4 regions of the Streptomyces sp. NPDC079167 genome follow, and region 2 is predicted to be linked to each of the others. Evidence: riboswitches for the same ligand, from Rfam matches in the RefSeq annotation. Region 2 holds a riboswitch; each other region holds the start of a gene.

The links. A riboswitch is a leader RNA that binds a small molecule or an ion and turns the genes downstream of it on or off. The one in region 2 is predicted to bind cyclic di-AMP.
Positions count from the first base shown of each region.
Region 1: linked by a shared signal. The riboswitch ahead of AB0P41_RS31030 (LysM peptidoglycan-binding domain-containing M23 family metallopeptidase) and the one ahead of AB0P41_RS09840 (M23 family metallopeptidase) in region 2 are both predicted to bind cyclic di-AMP.
Region 3: linked by a shared signal. The riboswitch ahead of AB0P41_RS28455 (M23 family metallopeptidase) and the one ahead of AB0P41_RS09840 (M23 family metallopeptidase) in region 2 are both predicted to bind cyclic di-AMP.
Region 4: linked by a shared signal. The riboswitch ahead of AB0P41_RS21825 (transglycosylase family protein) and the one ahead of AB0P41_RS09840 (M23 family metallopeptidase) in region 2 are both predicted to bind cyclic di-AMP.

Region 1 covers NZ_JBFBLO010000020.1:120,639-124,143, reverse strand. The annotation lists gene AB0P41_RS31045 (XRE family transcriptional regulator) at 1-506, shown strand, start outside; gene AB0P41_RS31040 (DUF6126 family protein) at 574-747, shown strand; gene AB0P41_RS31035 (tyrosine-protein phosphatase) at 757-1,581, opposite strand; cyclic di-AMP (ydaO/yuaA leader) riboswitch at 1,988-2,148, shown strand; gene AB0P41_RS31030 (LysM peptidoglycan-binding domain-containing M23 family metallopeptidase) at 2,151-3,065, shown strand; gene AB0P41_RS31025 (SGNH/GDSL hydrolase family protein) at 3,230-3,505, shown strand, end outside.
Region 2 covers NZ_JBFBLO010000003.1:469,822-473,326, reverse strand. The annotation lists gene AB0P41_RS09845 (aldo/keto reductase) at 1-809, opposite strand, end outside; gene AB0P41_RS09840 (M23 family metallopeptidase) at 1,102-2,142, opposite strand; cyclic di-AMP (ydaO/yuaA leader) riboswitch at 2,154-2,306, opposite strand; gene AB0P41_RS09835 (PP2C family protein-serine/threonine phosphatase) at 2,540-3,505, opposite strand, start outside.
Region 3 covers NZ_JBFBLO010000016.1:61,024-64,528, forward strand. The annotation lists gene AB0P41_RS28450 (GntR family transcriptional regulator) at 21-719, opposite strand; gene AB0P41_RS28455 (M23 family metallopeptidase) at 943-1,734, opposite strand; cyclic di-AMP (ydaO/yuaA leader) riboswitch at 1,747-1,915, opposite strand; gene AB0P41_RS28460 (pitrilysin family protein) at 2,107-3,489, opposite strand.
Region 4 covers NZ_JBFBLO010000010.1:105,420-108,924, forward strand. The annotation lists gene eno (phosphopyruvate hydratase) at 1-957, opposite strand, end outside; gene AB0P41_RS21825 (transglycosylase family protein) at 1,319-2,017, opposite strand; cyclic di-AMP (ydaO/yuaA leader) riboswitch at 2,018-2,189, opposite strand; gene AB0P41_RS21830 (transglycosylase family protein) at 2,480-3,460, opposite strand.

The DNA of each region.
Region 1 (3,505 bases), on a different contig from region 2:
GACGGGCGGGACTCTCCCCGGCCCACCTCTCCCGGCTCGAAACGGGCCGCAGGCAGCCTTCGCTGCCCATGCTGCTCGGCCTCGCCCGGGTCTACGGTACGACCGTCTCCGAGCTTCTGGGCGAGATGCCGCCCGAACGTGACGCGATCGTCCGTGGCGGCCCGCCCCGCTCCACCGAAGCGGGGGGCTGGCTCTACCGGCAGGCGGGCGGGCCGGGCCGCGCCATGCAGGCGCTGCACGTCCGTGTCCCGTACGGCGCGGAGGGCGACCTCGTGCGCGTCCACCCAGGAGAGGAATGGCTCTACGTCCTCGACGGAAGGCTGCGGGTCGTTCTCGGCGAGACCGTGCACGACCTCGATCCGGGTGACAGCGCGCACTTCGACTCGCTCACCCCGCACCGGATCGCGGCTCCCGACACCGGTGGGGCGCGGCTGCTCTTCGTCCACACGCTCCTGCAGAGCCCGGTCGCAGAGCTGTGTCCGGGCAGCGGGATCCACCGGCTCTGATCCCGCACACCCACACCGCGCGCCCCCTTCGTCAGCCCGGCCCGAGCGGCCGGAAGAGAGGACTGTCATGTCCGATTCGGAGTATTACGACCCGCTCACCCCGCGCAGGCCGAAGAGCAAGGACACGCAGGAGCGGCGGATGCCCCGCGGCGTCGTGATCCGGCTCTTCGCCTACCTCGTGGCCGGACACGTCATCGCGGCCTTCCTCTTCCTTCTCTTCACCGTGGCCGGCAAAGGATGACGGCCGGCGTCACGCACCCTCGACGAGTCGCTCACGCAGCTTCGCGCGGGTCCCGTCGCTGATCTTCAGGCCTTCCCGGAGGTAGCGGTCCGTGCCGCCCCAGACCTCGTCGATGGTGTCGAACGCCGCGGCGAGGTATTCGGCCTGGGCGCCGAAGAGCGGATTGAGCAGCTCCATCACCTCTTCGGACATCCCTGCCGATGAGGTGTCGCTGCGGCGCACCTTGTAGCGGCGGTGCGCGTCGTTCGACTTGAGGTAGTCGGCCTCGATGGCCTCCCTGCCGACGCCGACCGCGAGCAGGGAGACCGCGATCGACAGGCCCGCCCGGTCCTTGCCCGCCGCGCAGTGCATCAGCGCCGGCACGCTGTCCTCGGCCAGCGCGTGCAGCACACGGCTGTGTTCGGCGGTGCGGTCCTTGATGATCGAGCGGTACGAGGCGATCATCCGCTCCGTCCCCTTGCCGTCGGCCAGGATCGAGCGCAGCTGCTGGATGTTCCCGTCGCGCACCAGCCGCCAGAACTCAGCGCCGTCCGCCGGGTCGGAGAGGGGAATGCTGACATTCCGGACGCCGGGCAGCTCCACGTCGAGACCGTCGAGCTTGTGGTCCGCCGCGTTGCGGAAGTCGAAGACCGTGTGGAGGCCGAGCCCCGCGAGGAAGGCGGTGTCGGCCTCCGTGGCGTGGGCGAGGTGACCGCTGCGGTAGAGGCGCCCGTACCGCACGGTGCCGCCGTCGACGGTCGGAAGCCCGCCGACGTCGCGGAAGTTGCGGACACCGGTCAGGCTGACGTCCGTCGGCTCGGGGCCGACCGGCGGGACCTCTGGCAGCTGCGTCACAAGGGCTCCTGGAGTGTCGGGCGTCGGCGCCGCTCGCCGACGGGGGCACGCCCGCGACGATACGACATGCCTGCATCGGGCAACTGCCGTGGTTCTGGTCTCCGCGAGAGAACGGCGATCACGTCATGTCCGTATTGGTGTATTTAGCAGAACATGCCCCGCTTGCACGGGAGATGGGATGGGGCGGGTGAGCGGGATCATATCCGTGACGGTGCGTGGCGAAGATGCCGGGGGGTATTCCGGACGCCGTGCGGAAAGCCAAGATCCGTAATCCACGGAGTGTGACGGGAATTCCGTGCCGGAAATGAAGCACGGATTCCGGTTCGGAATCCGCGGCTTGTTCGCGACGTCCCGGCTCGCTTACGGTCACGGTCAATCCGGACGGAACGCCTAATCCTGCCGCCGCCCGGAATCCGCACCGACTCACGTGTGGCAGGAGCGGGGGAACCAGGTAAGCCGCCGGCCGGAGGGATCCGGTACGGCTCGGGGTGAAGTCGCGCACCACGCGGCCGGACATCTCCAGTCCGAACCCGACAGCTCACCTCGCAGGCGCCGGAGAGGAAAAACCCATGCCCGCAAAAGGCAAGCACCGCCGTACGAAGACCGGCCCGATCTCCCGAGGCGTCCTTGCCGCAGGGACCGGCGGCGCCGTTCTCGCCCTCCCGCTGATCGGCGCCACCGGCGCCCACGCGGCCGAGCAGTCCGCACCGGCCGCCAAGTCCGCCGCCGCGCACAGCGCCCCGGCGGCCGCGAAGAGCGCCCCGAAGACCTACTCGGTGGTCTCCGGTGACTACCTGGCGAAGATCGCGGGCGAGCAGAAGATCAAGGGCGGCTGGCAGAAGCTGTACCAGGACAACCGCGACGTCGTCGGCGAGGACCCCGGCCTGATCCTCCCGGGCATGAAGCTGACCCTCGGCGCCAAGGCGTCCGGCTCCGCCGAGACCACGCCCTCCAAGTCCGCCCCGTCGGCTGCGAAGAAGGCCGCCCCGGCCGAGAAGAAGGCCGCCCCGGCCGAGGCGACGTCCGCCCCGGCGGCGAAGACCGCCGACTCCTCCGCGTCTCAGGAGAGCACCGGCTCCGGCTGGGCCGCCCCGGTCGAGAACGCCAACGTCACCACCCAGTACCGCGCCTCGGGCGCCAGCTGGTCCAGCGGCTACCACACCGGCTCCGACTTCCAGGCGGCCTCCGGCACCAGCGTCCGGTCCATCGGCCCGGGCACCGTGGTCTCCGCGGGCTGGAGCGGTTCGTACGGCAACGAGGTCGTCATCCAGCACAGCGACGGCATGTACTCCCAGTACGCCCACCTGTCCTCGCTCGAGGTCTCGGCCGGCCAGACCGTCACCGGCGGCCAGCAGATCGGCCTCTCCGGCACCACCGGCAACTCCACCGGCCCGCACCTCCACTTCGAGGTCCGGACCGGCCCGAGCTACGGCTCCGACGTCGACCCGATCGCCTACCTGCGCTCGCACGGTGTCTCCATCTGAGACCTGCCGGCCGAGGGCTGAAGGAGAGGGGCGGTGCGCGCTTGCGCACCGCCCCTCTCCTTATTCCGGCTTTACCAAAAACTGACCGGGTGGTCTTTCTCACCACCCGTCAACCCCTTATTACGGTCGCGTAGGTCACAATCGAAGGTGCAAGATAAGCCCTTGTGGCAGACGATTCGAGAAACAAACAACGAGGCATCATCGGGTCGTACGCAGCGATTGGCGACAGCTTCACCGAGGGCGTCGGAGACCCCGGCCCCGGCGGGACCCTCGTCGGCTGGGCCGACCGGCTCGCGGTGCTCCTCGCGGACCAGCTCCCGGTCCCCGACGCGACGGTCGCCCCCGCGGACGACACGCACGGCAACTTCCGGTACGCCAATCTCGCCGTACGCGGACGGCTCCTCGACCAGATCGTCGAGGAGCAGGTCCCCCGCGCCAAG
Region 2 (3,505 bases):
CAGGCGAGAGCGACGGTGGCGATCTCCGCACCGTGCTCCTGGGCGATCCTGTCGAGCGCCGTGAGCACCTTGCGCCCGCGCTCGGTCTCCAGGTGCTTGCCCGCGCCCTCGGCCCTCGCGCTCTCGACCGATGCCCCCGGCCGGTACTTGCCGGTGAGGAAACCCGAGGCGAGGGCGAAGTAGGGGACGGCGGCGAGACCGGCGGCGGCCGCCGTGTCCTGGAGCGCGCCCTCGTAGGTGTCGCGTGAGACGAGGTTGTAGTGCGGCTGCAGCGCCACGTAGCGGGCGAGGCCCTCCCGCTCGGAGAAGTCCAGGGAGGCCTGGAGCCGCTCGGGGCTGATGTTGGAAGCGGCGATCTCCCGGACCGTGCCCGCCTTCACCAGCTGGTCGAGCGCGGTGATGATCTCCTCGACGGGGACGCTCTCGTCGTCGAAGTGCGTGTAGTAGAGGTCGATGTGGTCGGTGCCGAGCCGGCGCAGGGACGCCTCGGCCGCCTCCTTGATCGTGGTGGCCGAGAGCCCCTTGTACGCCGGATGGGCGCCGACCTTCGTGGCGACGACGACGTCGTCGCGGCGGGAGCGGGCCGCCAGCCACTTGCCGATGAGGGTCTCCGACTCACCGCCCTCGTTGCCCGGGACCCAGGCGGAGTAGGAGTCGGCGGTGTCGATGAAGTTGCCACCGGCCGCCACGTACGCGTCGAGGACGGCGAAGGTGCCGTCCTCGTCGGCCGTCCAGCCGAAGACGTTGCCGCCGAGGGCGAGGGGGAAGACCTGAAGGCTCGAGGAGCCGAGCGGGCGCAGAGAAGTCATACCCGGGGACAACGAGCCGCCTGAGGCGACTATTCCGTTTACCGCCCGGATGACGGCCCCGGGCAGCCCGGCTTACGGCCGGACGACGGCCCCGGGCAGACCGGCTTACGCCCGGACGACGGCCCTCGGACAGACCGGCGGCCCTGACGTCGGGGGGTTGTGCGTCAGGGCCGCCGGGGTTCCGGTGCGCCGCGTGCGGCGTCAGCGTCCGAACAGGATCAGTCGGCTCGATCAGCCGGTGCGACCAGGATCAGTCGCCATCCGATCGGGATCGGTCAGCGTCCGATCCGGGTCAGACCGAGAGGCCCTTGCTGCCCAGCCACCCCATCGGGTCGATGCCGGTGCCGTCCGGGGTGTGGACCTCCAGGTGGAGGTGCGGCCCGGTCACGTTGCCGGTGGCGCCGACGCGGCCGATGGTCTCGCCGGTGGTGACCTTCTGTCCGGCGGTGACGTCCATCGAGGACTGGTGGCAGTACCAGATCTCCGTGCCGTCATCGAGCTCCAGGACCGTGCGGTAGCCGTACGAGCCCGACCAGCCGGCCGACTTCACGGTGCCGCTGTGCACGGCCTTGACCGGCGTGCCGGTCGGAGCCGCGAAGTCCAGCCCGGTGTGGTGACCGGACGACCACATCGAGCCGGACTGCCCGTAGGTCGAGGTGATGGTGTACGAGGAGGTCGGGATGGCGTAGCTGGCGGCGAGCTTGGCGAGGCGCTCGGCCTCGGCCTTCTTCTTCGCCGCCTCTTCGGCCGCCTTCTTCTTCGCGGCGGCCTTCGCCTCCGCCTCGCTCTGCTGCTTCGCCGCCTCGGCCGCGGCAGCCTCGGCCGCCGCCTGCTCCTGCGCCGCCTTGGCCTCGGCCTCGGCTCCGGCCTGCTGCTGCTCGGCCTGCTGGAGGATGCGCGCGCGGAGCGCCTCTCCCGCGTCGGTGGTGCCCTGCTCGGCCTCGGCGGCGGTGATGCCCGCGCTGGTCAGCGGGGCGGACGCGGCGACCGTCTCGTTGTCCGAGTCGGAGTCACCGGACATGAACGCGCCCACGCCGGGAAGGGACTTGGCGTCAGGGAGATTGTCCGCGATGGAATCGGGAAGAGAAATGGAGACCGGCGGCTTGCTCTGCGCGGTGGCCATGCCACCCGCTCCGACGGCCGCGATGACGCCGACACCGAGGACGGTGGAGCTACGGGCGAGGCCGCGCTGCTTGGCTACGCGGTGCCGGCCGCGTACGGGACGGACGGACTCCGCGGTGGGGTTCCATTCATCCCAAGTCCTGTCCTCATCACCGAGGCTGTCGGTCCTGAAGGATGACGGGGCCTCGGGGGCAGGCTGATTGGACGCCACGTGGGCGCACTCCTTTCCTTCCTTCTCGCCTACCGGGTTAGCTGACGGGTTCGGAGCAGGAAGGTCTCCTACGGACCCCTTCGTCCCTCGCGAGACACAGGTGTCCGATTCACCCCATGTAGGTGGTTCCCCGGTTCCCTTGCGGAATTCGGCGCTGCGCACGGTGCCGTCTCTTGCGACGGCGGGTACAACCGCGCTGCGTTATCGAACGTTAATAGACACCCGGGTCCGATTCCAAGCTGTTCCCATAGATCGGTCAGCGTCTTGGCCTGGACTTTCAGGGGTCAAACGGGCGCAAACGGGCGAGTTGAGCGCCCCTCATCCAGCCGATAGTTTCTGACGGTTCGTCAAATGTTACGCGGAGCGAGGTCTCTCGACTACCGACGGTCGCAACCGGTCATCCACGGTCCCGCCCCACGATCTTCACCGTCGTCCGCCGCTCCTGCTGCCCCCGCGCCGGACGGCCGACCGCGAGCAGCGCCAGGTCGTCCGTCGACCGGCCACCGGTGTGGAGGCGTACGTCATCGGTGAGCGCGGACAGCAGTTCCTCGGGCCCGGGGAAGAGCCGGCCACGCAGCCGCGCGGCCGGGTCGTAGAAGACACCCTTCGCGTCCCGCGCCTCGGAGAGCCCGTCGGTGAACGCCAGGAACATCGACCCGGCCGGCAGCGTCCACTCGTCCGCCCGGTCCGGCCACGCGTCCAGCCCCATCCCGAGCGGCAGCGCGGGAGCCTTCGGCGCCAGCACGTCGAGCGTCCCGTCCTCGTGCAGGACGAGCGGCTCGGGGTGTCCGCGGTTGACGATCCTCAGGACGTCCGCGCCCGACGGGATCTCCGCGACGACGGCGGTGACGAACCCCTCCATGGAGTCGAGCCCGCCCCGTCGCGAGCCCTCACGTGCCAGCGCCCGCTCCAGCCGCTGGACGACCCCCTCCAGCGACCTCTCCTGCTCGGCGGCCTCCCGGAACGCCCCGATCACGACGGCCACCGCGGCCACCGCGTCGAGCCCCTTGCCCCGTACGTCCCCGAGGACCAGACGCACCCCGTACGGCGTGTCCGCGACGGCGAACAGGTCGCCGCCGACGAACTCGTCCGCCTGGGCCGCCTCGTACCGCGCTGCGACCTGCAGTCCGCCGATCCGGTCCTCGGGCGTCGGGAGCACCGCGCGCATGGCGGTCTCCGCGATCACCCTCGCCGAGGCCAGCTGCTCGTTCCTGCGACGCACGACGCGATTGATGACGAGGGAGAGCGCGGCGACCGTGACCAGCGTGAGCAGGTCGGTGAGCGGCACGACGTCGCCGAGCGCACCGTCCGAGATCCGGATGGCGAGCACCACCAGGATCGCGGTCACGCCGACCCGGACGGT
Region 3 (3,505 bases), on a different contig from region 2:
CTTTGTATACGGCGCAATTGTTAATGACGGACGCCCGCGATGTTTACGGGGTGTTGCGAAGTCCTCACCCGCGCCTGGCCGGGCGTGTGCCCCGGCGCACGCCGCAGCCGGTGGGCCGCTGTCGCCCGCTCGGCGTGCTGGGCGGCGAGCGCCCTGGCCCGCTCCGGGTCGCGGCGGGCCACGGCGTCGACCAGAGCACCGTGCTCGGCCCAGGAGTCCGCGGGGCGGACCGGCTGCTCGACCGCGTACATCCAGGCGATCTTGTGCCGTAGCTGGGTGAGCAGAGCGATCAGCGCGGGGCTCCCCGAGGCCTGCGCCAGCGTCTCGTGGAACCAGCTCCCCAGGGAGCGCAGATCCTCCCCCTCGCCCCGGCGCACCCGTTCCTGACCCAGTCTGACCAGGCCGCGGAGCACCTTGAGATGTGCCTCGGTGCGGCGCTGTGCGGCGCGCGCGGCGCCGAGGGGCTCCAGGAGCATCCGCATCTCCAGGAGGTCGGCCGCCTCCTGCTCGGTGGGCTCGGCGACACAGGCGCCCGCGTGCCGGCGGGTGACGACGAAGCCTTCGGACTCCAGGGTGCGCAGCGCCTCGCGTACGGGGACGCGGGAGACGCCGTAGCGACGCGCGAGCACCTCTTCGGTGAGGCGGCTGCCGCGTGCGAAGACACCGGAGACGATGTCGTCACGGATTGCCGTGCATACCGAATGCGCGGGAATGCGCATGTCCGAACCTCCGCCTTAATCCCCGCGAAACGCGGCCGATCGACGCCTGTTCTGTGACTCTATTGCAACCGGCCGGAATTTCCGATGGCAGGGTGGAATCCATGGATACCTTTTGGCCTGGGAGCACTTCCGCGGGGGCTTCGGCACGCGTCCGGCCCCCGGAACACGTCGAAGGCCCCGGCGGGTGCCGGGGCCTTCGACGCAGATCGCGGTGCGCGTGGGGTCAGACCTGGACCCCGTGGGCGCGGAGGTAGGCGACGGGGTCCATGTCCGAGCCGTACTCGGGGGTGGTCCGGGCCTCGAAGTGCAGGTGCGGCCCGGTGGAGTTGCCGGTCGACCCGGAGAGGCCGATCTGCTCGCCGGAGCCGACGCTCTGGCCGACGGAGACGCCGATCGAGGAGAGGTGGCCGTACTGGGTGTACGTGCCGTCCTTCATCCTGAGCACGATGTTGTTGCCGTAGGCGCCGCCCCAGCCGGCCTCGACGACCGTACCGGCGCCGACCGCGACGACCGAGCTGCCGGACGCGGCCTGGAAGTCCACGCCGGAGTGGGAGCCGGAGGACCAGAGCGCGCCACCGGACTTGTAGCCGGTGGTGACGTGGGAACCGGCGACGGGGAGGTGGAAGGCGTTGAGCCGGGCGCGTTCGGCGGCGCGGGCGGCGCGCGCCTTCTCCTTGCGGGCCTCCTCGGCGCGGGCCTCCGCCTTGCGCTTGGCCTCGGCCTTCGCCTTCGCCTTGGCCTTCGCTTCGGCCGCGGCCTTCGCCGCGACGTCGGCCTGGTGCTTCTGTGCCTTCGCCTGAGCCTCGATCTGGGCGGCGAGGGTGGTGTCGAGGGCGACCGTCTGGGTCAGGCCGGTGCTGCCCGCGGTGACCTCGGAGTCCGCGGCGAGGGCCGGGGAGGCCGTGGCACCGAGTACGCCGGTGGTGGCCAGGGCGGCGACGCCGGCGACCTTGGCGCTCTTGCGCGTCAGGCGGCTCGGGGCACGGTGCTTCCCGGTGGCACGGATGAACGCCATGGAGGGGCTGGTCCTTTCCTTCCTTCTCGCCTACCGGGTTAGCTGACGGGTTCGGAGCAGGAAGGTCTCCTACGGGCCCCTGAGCCTCCGACGAGGTGCAGGGATCCGATTCACCCCAGGGACTTCATGGGTCCCCGGCTCCCCAGGCTCGCGCCTGACGGGGACTCGGCGATGGCTGTCCGGCGCCGCGGGCGCGGCAATCGTCCGGCGGACAGCCGCGCCGACGCTAGATCGGGAGCCTTTCCCCCGCCAAACGGAAAGGGCCTTTTGTCGCACATCCCACAGGGCAAAGCGCGACTTTATTGGCAATCCGGACAAATGACAGAACCCCGGCGGGAGTACACCCGCCGGGGTCCGTCATGTCCGGTTCTGTCAGCCGCTGACGACCGACACCTCACCGATACCGAGCGCCTCCACGGGCTCCTTGATCTGAGCGGCGTCCCCGACCAGGACGGTGACCAGCCGGTCGACCGGGAACGCGTTGACCACGGCGGCGGTCGCCTCGACCGTGCCGGTGTCGGCCAGGCGTGCGTACAGCTTCGCCTGGTAGTCGTCCGGGAGGTGCTGCTCCACCTGGTCGGCCAGGGTGCCCGCGACGGAGGCCGCCGTCTCGTACTTGAGCGGGGCGACGCCCACGAGGTTCTGCACGGCGGTCTCCCGCTCGGCGTCGGTGAGCCCCTCGGCCGCCAGGGTGCGCAGGACCTTCCAGAGGTCGTCCAGCGCGGGGCCGGTGGACTCGGTGTCGACGGAGCCGCTGATGGCGAGCATCGCGGCGCCCGCCGCACCGGACGAGGAACCCGGCGCCGTCGAGCGCAGCACCTGCCCGAAGGCACGGACGCCGTAGGTGTAGCCCTTCTCCTCGCGCAGCACACGGTCCAGCCGGGAGGTCAGAGTGCCTCCCAGGCAGTACGTGCCGAGGACCTGGGCGGGCCACACGCTGTCGTGCCGGTCGGCGCCGATCCGGCCGATCAGCAGTTGCGTCTGCACGGCTCCGGGACGGTCCACGATGACCACACGGCCGGTGTCGTCCGCGGTGATCGGGGGCACGGGCCGGGCCTGGCCGGCATCGCCCGACCAGTCACCGACGGTCTCGGAGAGCAGCGCGTCCAGGTCCACGTCGGTGAGGTCACCGACGACGACCGCCGTCGCCGTGGACGGGCGGACATGGGCGTCGTAGAAGGCGCGTACGGCGGCGGCGTCGATCCGCCGGACCGTCTCCTCGGTGCCCTGCCGAGGACGCGACATCCGCGCGGTGGCGGGGAAGAGCTCCTTGGAGAGCTGCTTGGCCGCGCGCCGGGCCGGGTTGGCCTGCTCGTGCGGGATCTCGTCGAGGCGGTTGCCCACCAGACGCTCGATCTCGCCCTCCGCGAAGGCCGGGGCCCGCAGAGCCTCCGCCACCAGTCCGAGGGCCTTGGTCAGCCGGGAGACCGGTACCTCCAGGGAGACGCGGACACCCGGGTGGTCCGCGTGGGCGTCCAGCGTGGCGCCGCACCGCTCCAGCTCGGCGGCGAACTCCTCGGCGGAGTGCTTGTCCGTGCCCTCGGACAGCGCGCGCGCCATGATCGTGGCCACACCGTCCAGGCCCTCTGGCTCGGCGTCCAGCGGGGCGTCGAGGAAGATCTCCACGGCGACGACCTGCTGGCCGGGCCGGTGGCAGCGCAGCACGGTCAGCCCGTTGGGCAGGGCACCGCGCTCGGGCGCGGGGAAGGCCCAGGGCCTGGCCTCGCCGGCGGTCGGCTGCGGGTGGTACTCCATCGCTACTCCAGTCACG
Region 4 (3,505 bases), on a different contig from region 2:
GCGCTCGGGGTTGGTGACGAACAGGTCGTCGCCGACGATCTGCACCCTGGAGCCGAGCTTGTCGGTGATGACCTTCCAGCCCGCCCAGTCGTCCTCGTACAGCGGGTCCTCGATGGAGACCAGCGGGTACGCGGAGACGAGCTCCTCGTAGTACTCGGTCATCTCGGCGGCCGAGCGGGACTTGCCCTCGAACTCGTAGACGCCGTCCTTGTAGAACTCGGACGCGGCGACGTCGAGCGCGAGCGCGATGTCGCGGCCCGGGACGTAACCGGCCTCCTTGACGGCCTCGAGGATGAGGTCGAGGGCGGCACGGTTGGACTCGAGGTTGGGGGCGAAGCCGCCCTCGTCACCGAGACCGGTGGACAGGCCCTTGGTCTTCAGGACCTTCTTCAGCGTGTGGTAGATCTCCGCACCCCAGCGCAGGGCCTCGGAGAAGGACTCGGCGCCGATCGGCGCGATCATGAACTCCTGGATGTCCACGTTGGAGTCGGCGTGCGAGCCGCCGTTCAGGATGTTCATCATCGGAACGGGCAGCAGGTGCGCGTTCGGGCCGCCGAGGTAGCGGAACAGCGGGAGGTCGGAGGCCTCGGACGCGGCGTGCGCCACGGCCAGCGAGACACCGAGGATGGCGTTGGCGCCGAGGGAGCCCTTGTTCTCGGTCGCGTCCAGGTCGAACATCGCCTGGTCGATGAGGCGCTGCTCGGTGGCGTCGTAACCGACGAGCTCCGGGCCGATCTGCTCGATCACGGCGAGGACGGCCTTCTCGACGCCCTTGCCCTGGTAGCGGTTGGGGTCACCGTCGCGAAGCTCGATGGCCTCGAACGCACCGGTGGAGGCGCCGGACGGAACAGCAGCACGTCCCGTGCTGCCGTCGTCGAGGCCAACCTCGACCTCGACCGTGGGGTTGCCCCGGGAGTCGAGGATTTCCCTGGCTACGACGACGTCGATGGACGGCACGAGGCATCTCCTTCTGGGATCTGACACTGGTTGTGCAGGGTCACTGTGGCCTTGCGCCACGAGCCTAACCGGCTCGGCGCGCTCCGTCGGCCGTCCGCCCGTCCCCTGGGACGAAAAAGGACCCAAGGGCCTGCATTCCGGGCAAAGCTCCAGAATTCTACTGACGAGTAACCACAACAGTTGAACACTCACTCTTACGGGGAGCCCGAGCCGGCACCCCGTCAGGGGTCCGGACACGGCCCCGGCCCGGCGCGCGGGGGGTCTGCGCGCCGGGCCGGGCTCCGGGGCAGGAGGAAGACCCCGGTTCACTACGACTGCTCCAGGCACCGACCGCTTCAGGTGCCGGCCACCCGGATGCCGGTTACTTCAGGTGGAGCTGCTGACCCGGGAAGATCAGGTCGGCCTCGTCGACGATGTCGTCGTTCAGCTTGAACAGCTTCTGCCAGCCGCCCTTGACCTTCTCCGCGTCGGCGATCTTGCTGAGGGTGTCGCCGGACTTCACCTTGTACTCGCCGTCACCCTTCTCGACCTTCTCGCCGGTCGGGGTGGTGACGGTCTTCGCCGGGGCCTCACGCTTCTCGCTGCGCGTGGTGGGCTGCTCGGCCTTGCGCTCCGGCGCGGCCTGCGGGGCCGTGTCGCCGTTCTTCCCGGAGCCGGAGCCGGTGTCGACGCCCGGGTCCACACCGTCGTTCGTCAGGCCGCCGGCGCCGGCGCAGGCCCAGGCACCCGGGCCCTGGAGGTCGAGGAGCTTCTCGGCCGCGGCTATCTGCTGGTCCTTGGTGGCCAGGTCGGCGCGGGAGGCGTACTGGGTGCCGCCGGCTGCGGCCCAGCTGGACTGCGAGAACTGCAGGCCGCCGTAGTAGCCGTTGCCGGTGTTGATGGACCAGTTGCCGCCCGACTCGCACTGGGCGACGGCGTCCCAGGTGGCGACGGAGGCGGCGGAGGCGCCGGTCGCGCCCATCAGCGGTACGGCGACGGCGGCACCGGCGACACCGGCCAGGGTCGCGACACGGACGGCCTTGGACGGGCGACGGTGCTTGCCCTTGCTGGAAAGCAGCATGGTTCTCCTCACCGACGCCTACGAGGTGAGCTGTCGGGTTCGGGCCTGTGAGTTGCCCGGTCGCCCGCACTCTCGGACGACTTCACCCCCAGCCGGGTCTCCGCCCGTCTTCCGACGGCCGGGTCCGGCACTTACCTGGGTCCCCCGCTCCTGCCTACGGCGCTTTACGCGTCGGTTCCCTTCGGCCGACGGCAGGATTCGGCGTGACGGTCGAAGGTGCCCGCGGTGCGAGCGGCTCCGACCGTAAACACACGCAACCCCCACATTCAAAGATGGACATAACGGCTAATCAGCCCGTAACGGCTCGATGGCGAGTGCCGTTTTCGCAGGTCGGAGCCAATATGGACGGAGCGGACGGGCCGGGCGCGCCAGTTGAAGCAAAGAGACCCATGTCTCACTTACGCATAAGTGGACATAGGCCTCTGAACTGCCCCCGTTTTCGGGGTGTTTTCACGCTTTTGATCAGTTGGCGGCGGCGGTCTCCGCCTCGCTGCCCCGCGCTTCCTGCCCGAGGTCGAGGGTCTGGCCGGGAAGGATCAGATCCGGGTCGGAGCCCAGCTCGTCCTTGTTGTCCGCGTAGAGCGCGGTCCAGCCGCCGGGAAGCTCCTGCGCGTCGGCGATCGCCCAGAGGCTGTCGCCCTCGCGCACGGTGTACGCCCCCTCCGCGCCCTGACGCGCGTCGGATTCACCGCGCGAGGCGTGGCGGCCGGACTCGCGCCCGTCGGCCTCGCCCGGCTCGGCGCTCGCCTCGGGGGCCGGCGTGCCGCGGTGCTTGCCGCCCTTCGCCCCTTCGTCGTCCGTGGCGCCGGACGCCTCGGGGGCCTCGGGGGACGGAGTGGCGGACGGCGTCGCGCCACCCTCTTCGCCCTTGTCCGACCTACCGTCGGACGCGTCCTGGCCGGCCTCGCCCTTCGCGTCGGAGTCCTGCGAGCCGGCGGCGTCGTCCGAGCCGTCCGCCGGGTCCGTCGCCTCGGAGGAAGGCGTCCCGGACGGCGTCGCGGAATCCGAGGGCTCGGCGGAGGGCTCGGCGGACTCCTCACCGCCCGGGTCCACGCCGGGCAGTCCCTCGTCCAGGGAGAGCCCGGAGATCACCGAGCAGCTGGCCCACGCCTGCGGCCCCTTGTCGTCCAGCACCTTCTCCGCGACCGCGATCTGCTGCGAGCGGCTGGCGAGGTCGGCGCGCGGCGCGTACGCCGTGCCGCCGTAGGCCGACCAGGTGTCCTCGGAGAGCTGCAGGCCGCCGTAGTAGCCGTTGCCGAGGTCGGCACTCCACATGCCGCCGCTCTCGCACTCGGCGACCCGGTCCCAGGTCGACGCGTCAGCGGCCTGGGCGCCGCCCGCGCTGAGCAGCGGGATGGCAATGGCCGATCCGGTGACGCCTGCGGCGACGACGATGGCGGGTGCCTGGCGAGGGCGACGGTGTCTGCCGGTCGCGGAGCCCATGGGATTGCCTTCCGTGTGACTGACATGTGACGGGTGAGTCGAACG